2 regions of the Apolloniradiicaulis salifontis genome follow, and region 2 is predicted to be linked to the other one. Evidence: predicted binding sites of a transcription regulator. Region 2 holds the regulator's gene; the other holds the start of a gene.

Region 1 (4,418 bases), 650 kb from region 2:
TATGTGTTCGGCGGCGAGTGGTTCGATAATACAGGCGGCGGGGTCTACAGCCAGGTCTGGGCTTATGACGCTGCTGAAGACCGCTGGCGCGACGCCGGCGCCATGCCGACGCCCCGCCACGGGCTCGGCGCGGTGATGCGCGACGATGCGATCCACACCATCGCCGGGGCCGCGCGCGCCGGCGGCAATGAGACCAGTGCGGCGGTTGAGGTGTTCAGGCCTTAAGGCTCGATCAGGGAGTCCGGGGCGCCGGCGGCCACCAGGGCGGCCCGCGCCAGCCGCTCGCGAAGGGCGCCCTCGCCGGCCTCGTAATCAAGGTCCACATTAACGGCGAACAGCCAGGTTTCGGGCTCGCCGCCCTCGTGCGCCTCCAGCCAGCCCACATACCAGCCATGGTTGGGCGCATCGCGGATCGCCCAGCCGGTCTTGGCGTAAAGCGTCCAGTCCTCGCCGGTGCGATGGCGCATGATATCGATCACATTGTCCTGGACAGTCCCATCAACCGGCAGGGTTCGGGCGTGGAGCCGGGCGAGAAAATCCACCTGTTCGCGCGCCGAAATCTCCAGGGGGCCCTGAAGCCAGAACGTGGCGATATTATCCGCGCCGCCGATTTCGCCATTGCCGTACTCCAGCCGCGACACCGCCTCGCCCATGCGCTCATGGCCAACTTCGCGCGCCCAGTGCTGAAACGCCCATACGGCAGAGCGGCGAAACGCGGTGCGCAATGTCTGATCCTGATCCCAGCCGCTTGAGCGTTCGACTCCGTCCCAGGCGAGCGCGTCCAGGTCAGGATCGGCGACCACCCCGGTTTCCAGAATGATCAGCGCATTGGGAATCTTGAACGTGGAGGCCGGGATCATCCGCCGTTCCACCCGCTCACCGCCGGCGGTCCACTCCGCGCCGTCTGAGAGCCGCCGCACGAGGATGGCGCCGGTGGCGTTCTCGGCGGCGAGGATGGGGTCAAGCGTGTCTTCGCCGGGCGGACCTTGGGCGAGCGACGGTGCGGCTAGACAGAGCGCGGCGAGGCCTGCGTAGAATAGCGAAATCAGCCAAGCATTCATCCAATAACCGGAGAACCGACAATGTATGGCGCGAGTCCTTCTGGGTGGTAGGCCATAACATTACGCAGGTTACGACTAACTATTTCATTTCCCGCTTGTCCAGCCAGCCACAGCTCTACTCTCCCAACCACGTTTTCTACAAATTGTACAACGCTGTACACGTAGGCATCATTCAATCGACAATTGGTGAACGTCATAGAGCCTGGTGGAGTGAAGATGATTCTAGCGACATTGTGGCTCATTCCTCCGTATCGCCCTTGATGGACTACTCCGCAACGGAATGAATAAAAGTCTTCGGGCGAAAGGTAACTAAATTCCGGACCAGATAGATTCTCTTCGCACCAAGCAAGGTAGCGTCTCTGTGTAGACCGACCGTCTTCGTGGGCCAATGCTGCGCAAATGTCCGGAAGTGTAGCGGACATTGATATAGCTAGTAACGGCAAGCCATAATTAGCGGCTCGCCGCACTTCTGTAAGCAATGGATCCAAAGAGGCCATTCAAAAAGCTAGCTCCATCAGAACGGAATGTCGTCGTCCAGCGTATCCGACGAGAAGTCCTCGCGGGGGCGGTCGTTGGAACGGCCGCCGCCAGAACCGCCCTGAGAGCCGCCGCCCTGAGAACCGCCACGATCGTCGTCATAGGACCGGCCGCCGCCACCACCGCCGCCGTCATTCTTGCCGTCCAGCATGGTCAGCTCGCCGCGGAAGCGCTGCAGCACCACTTCTGTGGTGTAGCGGTCATTGCCGTCGCGATCCTGCCATTTGCGAGTCTGCAGCTGGCCCTCAACGTAAACCTTGGAGCCCTTCTTGAGATAGTTTTCGGCGACCTTGGCGATGTTGTCGTTGAAGATCACCACATTGTGCCATTCGGTCTTCTCGCGGCGCTCGCCGGTGGACTTGTCGCGCCAGTTCTCCGACGTGGCGATGCGCAGATTGACCACGGGGTCGCCGGAGTTGAGGCGGCGGATTTCAGGGTCTGCGCCGAGATTGCCGACCAGAATGACCTTGTTGACGCTGCCCGCCATTGAAAACTCCCTCGCCAGGTAAGGCTCTTGTCGCTCACGCGATATTTGTTCACACTCTGTTCCGCCGGTCAACGCCGGCGCGACTCATGTGTTAACGAACACCAAGGCGCCGTGCCTGTCCACGCCGCCCGCAGCATGCTCCACAGCTTTGTGGTGGCGGGGGGCGGCCTTGGGCCCTAGTTATGACGCGATCAGCTTGAAGGACGGATTTGATCCATGGGCGAACCGCTGAAATCAATTTCGGTGCGCGGCGCGCGCGAGCATAACCTGAAAGGCGTCGACGTGGACCTTCCGCGCGACAAGCTCATCGTGTTCACAGGGCTCTCGGGCTCCGGCAAGAGCTCGCTGGCGTTCGACACGATATACGCCGAGGGCCAGCGCCGCTATGTGGAGAGCCTGTCCGCCTATGCCCGCCAGTTCCTGGAGCTGATGAGCAAGCCGGACATGGACTCCATCGAGGGTCTGTCGCCGGCGATCTCCATCGAGCAGAAGACCACCTCGAAAAACCCGCGCTCCACCGTGGGCACGGTCACCGAGATCTACGACTATATGCGTCTGTTGTGGGCGCGGGTGGGCGTGCCCTACTCGCCGGCCACCGGTGAGCCCATCAGCGCCCAGACCGTGTCCCAGATGGTGGACCGGCTCACCGCGCTGGAGGACGGCGCGCGTCTTTACCTGCTGGCCCCCATCGTGCGCGGGCGCAAAGGCGAATACCGCAAGGAATTCGCCGATCTGCAAAAGCAGGGCTTCCAGCGGGTGAAGGTCAACGGCGCCTTCTACGAGATCGACGAGGCGCCCGAGCTGGACAAGAAATACAAGCACGATATCGACGTCGTGGTGGACCGGGTGGTGATCAAGGAGGGGCTGGAGCAGCGCCTCGCCGACAGCCTGGAGACCGCCTTGCGCCTGGCCGACGGTATCGCCGTGGCCGAGTTCGCCTCTGACTCCGGCGCCTACGAACAGCATGACCGCATCGTCTTTTCGGAGAAGTTCGCCTGCCCGGTCAGCGGCTTCACCATCGAGGAGATCGAGCCGCGCCTGTTCTCCTTCAACAATCCCCACGGCGCCTGCCCGGCCTGTGACGGGCTGGGCGCGAACCTGAAATTTGACGAGCATCTGGTCGTGCCCGACCGCGACAAGACGCTCTATGACGGCGCGGTGGCGCCCTGGGCGCGCGGCACGTCGAAACTGTACCAGCAGACGCTGCAGGCGCTCGCCGACCATTACGGCGCCTCGATGTTCACGCCCTGGCGCGACCTTCCGGCGAAGTTCAAGCGCACCGTGCTCGACGGCACCAAGGAGAAGATCAAATTCACCTATGAGGACGGGCTGCGCCAGTTCTCCACCACGAAGAGCTTTGAAGGCGTGATCCCGAACCTTTCGAGGCGCTGGCGCGAGACCGATTCCAGCTGGGTTCGCGAAGATCTGCAGCGCTTCCAGTCGGCCCAGCCTTGCGAGACCTGTCGCGGCAAGCGTCTGAAGCCCGAAGCCCTGGCGGTGAAACTTGCCAACGCCGACATCTCCGAAGCCGGTGAGCGCTCCATCCGCGAGGCGCGCGACTGGTTTGATACGGTGGAGGCGACCCTCTCGCCGAAGGATCAGGAGATCGCCCGGCGGATCCTGAAGGAAATCCGCGACCGGCTGAAATTCCTCGTCGATGTGGGGCTGGATTACCTTTCCCTCAGCCGCGCCTCGGGCACGCTGTCGGGCGGGGAAAGCCAGCGCATCCGCCTCGCGAGCCAGATCGGCTCAGGCCTCACCGGCGTGCTCTACGTGCTCGACGAGCCGTCCATCGGCCTACACCAGCGCGACAATACCCGCCTGCTGGACTCCCTGCGGGGCCTGCGCGATCTGGGCAATACCGTGATCGTGGTGGAGCACGATGAAGAAGCGATCGAGACCGCTGATTATGTGGTCGATCTCGGCCCAGCCGCCGGCGTTCATGGCGGCGAGATCGTGGCCGAGGGCACGCCCAAGGAAATCGCCGCGAACCCCAAATCGCTCACCGGCCAGTACATGTCGGGCAAGCGCATGGTGCCGCTGCCCGAGCGCCGCCGCACGGTGGATCTCAAACGCGCGGTCACCGTGAAGGGCGCGACCGGAAACAATCTGAAAAACGTCGATGCGGCCTTCCCGCTGGGCGTGATGACCTGCGTCACCGGCGTGTCGGGGGGCGGCAAATCCACCCTCACCATCGAGACGCTGTACAAAGCCGCCGCGCGCCGGCTTTCCGGCGCGAATAACGTTCCGGCCGAGCACGAGACGGTGCTCGGGCTCGAACAACTCGACAAGATCATCGATATCGACCAGTCGCCCATCGGGCGCACGCCGCG
Region 2 (4,418 bases):
CCGGCGCCCGGCGTCAGCTTCTGGGCGTGTTCGACCGGCGCTGGCTGACGCCCATGGCCGAGGCGCTGCGTGAGCTGGGCGCGGAAGCCGCTATGATCGTGCACGGCTCTGACGGGCTTGATGAAATCACCACCACCGGCGCCACCCATGTGGCGGAGCTTAAACCCGACGGCTCCATCGAGACCTATGAGCTAAATCCTGGCGATGCGGGTCTGGAAACCGCCGCGCTGGAGGATCTTCAGGGCGGCGAGCCGGAGGAGAACGCGGCGGCGATTCGCGGCCTTCTGGCGGGCGTCACCGGGCCCTATCGCGACATCGTGCTGTTCAACGCCGGCGCGGCGCTGAAACTCGCCGGTCTTGCAGAAGACTTCACCGACGGCGCGCGCCGGGCCGCCACCGCCATTGATGACGGCCACGCCGCGGCCGCGCTTCACGCCCTGGTGGCCGCCAGCCACGCCGACAAATCCGGAGAGGCCTGATGGCCGACGTGCTCGCCAAGATCGAAGCCTATAAGCGCGCCGACATAGCGCAGCGCAAGGCGGCCCGCCCCTATGAGGCGGTGGCAGACGCCGCCGCCGCCGCGCCGGCGCCGCGCGGATTTCTGGACGCTCTGAAAGCCCATTCGGCTTCAGACGGCCTCGCCCTCATCGCCGAGGTCAAGAAGGCAAGCCCGTCCAAGGGCCTGATTCGCGCAGACTTCGATCCGCCCGCGCTGGCGAAAGCCTATGAAGACGGCGGCGCGGCATGCCTTTCGGTGCTCACCGACACGCCGAGCTTTCAGGGCGCGGATGAATTTCTGGTGGCGGCGCGCGAAGCCGTCGCCCTTCCCGTCCTGCGCAAGGATTTCCTCTACGAGCCCTGGCAGGTCGCCGAATCGCGCGCGCTGGGCGCCGACTGCATTCTGGTGATTCTCGCCGCCGTGGATGACGCGGTCGCCGCCAGCCTCATCGAGGAGGCGTTCAAATGGGGCATGGACGCTCTGGTCGAGATCCATGACGCCGCCGAGATGACCCGCGCGCTCTCCCTGCCCTCGCCCCTGATCGGGGTGAACAACCGCAATCTGCGCACGTTCGAAACCTCGCTCTCAACCTTCGAATCGCTGCGTCCCATGGCCGGTCCTGACCGGTTTCTGGTCGCCGAGTCCGGCATTTTCCAGCGCGCCGACGCCACGCGGCTGCAGGCCGCCGGCGCACGCGCGCTTCTGGTGGGCGAAAGCCTTATGAGGCAGGACGATGTGACGGCGGCGACACGGGGGCTCATGGGGTTTTGACGCCGCAGCGCGGGCCTTTACTTGACCTTAACCTGGAACAGGCATAGAACATCGGCAACGTTTTCCGGTTTTGTTCCTGAGGGTCGTCATGCTGACCAAAAAACAGCACGAGCTTTTGCTCTTCATCCACAAGCGTCTGTCAGAGGACGGCGTTTCGCCCTCTTTCGACGAGATGAAGGACGCGCTCCAGCTGGCGTCCAAGTCCGGCGTTCACCGTCTGGTGAGCGCGCTGGAGGAGCGCGGCTTCATCCGCCGCCTCGCCCACCGGGCGCGGGCGCTGGAAGTGCTCAAACTCCCCGAAAACTCTGCGCCGCGCTCCGGCGTCAGCGCGGACAACGTCATCGAGCCGGCCTTCGGGGAACGGCGCGGCTCCGCGTCGTCTGAAGCCGGTGTTGAAGTGCCGGTGCTGGGCCGCATCGCGGCGGGCGTGCCGATCTCTGCGATCCAGCATGAAACCGACCGCCTCATGGTGCCCCACGCCATGATCTCCGGCGGCGAGCACTTCGCCCTGGAAGTCCACGGCGACTCCATGATCGACGCCGGGATTCTTGACGGCGACGTGGTGGTGATCAAACGCACCGACACGGCTGATAACGGCCAGATCGTCGTCGCCCTGGTGCGCGACGAGGAAGCCACGTTGAAGACCCTTCGCAAAAAGGGCGGGTCCATCGCGCTCGAGGCGGCCAACCCCGCCTATGAGACGCGCATTTTCGGCCCCGGCGAGGTGAAGGTTCAAGGCCGGCTCGTGGGTCTGATCCGTCAGTACCACTAGGCCGCTCCCGCAGCTCTATCGGCGCCGGCGACACCCTGCATCGGCCCCGCAGCATGCACGTCGCCTCATCGTGAGGCGCCTCTTTTTGAGACCGATCCCTGAAACGCCTCGCCCGCTTCACGCCGGCGGGGCGTTATGTTTCTGGCGGCTCTGAGTATGTTTTGCCGCGCTAGGGCGTGCTCCAGATCCGGTCGCGGCGGCGGTCTTGCGCCCCGCGCAGGCGGATCACCCGGCCGTCCTTGATCCAGAATTCCGCCCCGCCCAGCGCCTCACGCGCGGGATCGTCCAGCAGCACCGCCGCGCACCGCCGCTTGCGCCAGGCCGGCGCCCGCCCGTCGAACACGATCAGGTCGGCGCGCGCACAATCCTCCGGCAGGCTTTCCGGGTTTGACGTCACCGCCAGGCGCAGGCCGTCCACTGTCTCGCCCACGCAGCCAAGCGGGTCGCAGCGCAGCGGCGCGCGTTCGGCGCGCGAGCCCCCGGCCCCGGCGCGCTGAAGAAAGACGCGGGTGTCAAAACGCGAGGCCCTGAGGCTGCTGGCCTGCCACGCGCCGCTGTCGTCAAAGCGGGCCACCACCACCCCGCCGTCGCTGATCATCATGGAGGGCGGGGTCTGGGTGAGCCAGAGCCCAAGGGCTGCGAGCGCGGCGATGACGCCGGTAAGGCGCACCAGCCCCAGGCCCAGCGTCGCCAGGGCGAACCCGGCCGAATAAAGCGCGATGACAAGGCCAGGCGCGGCCTGCGTCGCCATGGCGGCGCCGTCCAGCTCCGCCGTCCAGTGGGCGATGGCAAGAACAATGCGCAAGCCCGCGTCCATGACCGCCAGCGCCGGCCCGTCGAGACCCACCGGCGCCAGCGCCAGGGCGACGACGCCGGCGGGCATCACCCAGAAGGTGAAAACCGGCATGGCCGCCAGATTGGCCACAAGGCCGTAGGCGGCCATTCGCTGGAAATGAAACGCGGCGAACGCGCCGGTCGCGGCGCCGGCCACCACGCTGGTGGTGGCGAGCCCGGCGAGGGAATCGCTCATGCGCTCCAGAACTTTGGCGCGGCCAAGCCGCTCCGGCTTCACCCGCGTCCAGATCTCGTACACCGCGATGAGCGCGGCCACGGCCGAGAAACTCATCTGGAACCCCGCCTCGGTGACGCTTTCCGGCGCGATCACGATCACCACAAGCGCCGCGATGGCCAGCGAGCGAAGCGAGAAGGCCCGCCGGTCCAGAAGCACGCCGGTGAGAACCACCGCCGCCATGACGAAGGCGCGCTGGGTGGAGACCGCGCCCCCGGAGAGGATGAGATAGCCGAGCGCCGCCAGAAGCGCGAGGATCGCCGCCGGCTTGCGCGGATCGCGGGCGCGGGCATAGGGCTCGATGGACGCGAACAGATAGCGCAGCGCCACGTACACCCCGCCGGCGAACAGCGCCATGTGCAGCCCGGAAATCGCAAGGATATGGCCAAGCCCGGATATCCGAAGCGCTTCGGCGTCGGCCTCGCTGACGCCTGAACGGTCGCCGGTGAGCAGGGCCGCGGCCACCCCGCCGGTGCGCTCTCCGGCTTTGGCCCGGATCCGCTCGGCCAAATTCCAGCGCATCTTCGCAAAGCCGCGCTGCAGGCGCGCCTGATCCAGCGCCGCCGGCTCAAGATCGGCGATGGCGAAGCCGGTGAGCGCGACGCCGTCATACCAGGCCGCGCGCGCCGGATCGTATCCGCCGGGCGCGGACGGGCCGGTGGGGCGGGTCAGCACCGCGCGCAGGCGCACCGCGTCGCCCGGCGTGAATGCGGCCAGGCGAGCGCGAATCCGGATACGGTGGGGCGGTTCACCGGCGCCCTCAAGCTCGGCCACGCGAATAAGCAGGCGCGGGCGCGACCCGCCGCGCTCCACCGCCTCGATCCATCCGGTCACCCCCACTGCGCGCTGGCTCACCTCCAGCGGCGGCGGCGCCAGGCTCGCGGTTCGCCCCTGCGCCAGGCCGAAGCCCAGCACGAGCGCGGCCGCCAGGACGCAGGCGCTGAGACGCACCGCCTCGCCTCGTAAGAGAACCGCCAGCGCCGCGAACACCGCGGCGAGCATCACGCTGGCCGAACCCGTCCAGGCGGGGGGTTCGGCGGTGAGGGAGAAATAGGCCGCGGCGCCGACCCCTAACGCCAGAGGGGCCCACAGAATCAGGCGTGCAGGATCGGGCGCGCCCACCCGAAGCCGTGCACCGAGCACCGCATCAAGCAGCATACGCCAGCGCGCCGGTTCGCGCGAAGAGGGAAGATAGACTGCATCCACACGTCCATCATGGCGCGAAGATCAGGCGGAGGCTATCACTGCGCGCCAACCCCGTGCTAAGGAACCGGTTCCTTCGCAGTGCAACATGAATTCGCAAGTGC

Evidence for each region. The regulator LexA, encoded in region 2, represses DNA repair genes until DNA is damaged. The targets are predictions, from matches to a motif close to ATGTTCCNCTTGTGTTCC.
Region 1: uvrA (excinuclease ABC subunit UvrA) is a predicted target of LexA. The motif match lies at 2,131-2,148, and genes of this name have one in related genera.

What each region holds. Positions count from the first base shown of each region.
Region 1 is NZ_CM132387.1:1,152,708-1,157,125, reverse strand. It holds gene ACWCOP_RS05630 (Kelch repeat-containing protein) at 1-225, shown strand, start outside; gene ACWCOP_RS05625 (penicillin-binding transpeptidase domain-containing protein) at 222-1,061, opposite strand; gene ssb (single-stranded DNA-binding protein) at 1,576-2,085, opposite strand; gene uvrA (excinuclease ABC subunit UvrA) at 2,302-4,418, shown strand, end outside.
Region 2 is NZ_CM132387.1:1,798,680-1,803,097, forward strand. It holds gene trpD (anthranilate phosphoribosyltransferase) at 1-479, shown strand, start outside; gene trpC (indole-3-glycerol phosphate synthase TrpC) at 479-1,270, shown strand; gene lexA (transcriptional repressor LexA) at 1,359-2,042, shown strand; gene ACWCOP_RS08725 (ComEC/Rec2 family competence protein) at 2,212-4,317, opposite strand; gene gltX (glutamate--tRNA ligase) at 4,403-4,418, shown strand, end outside.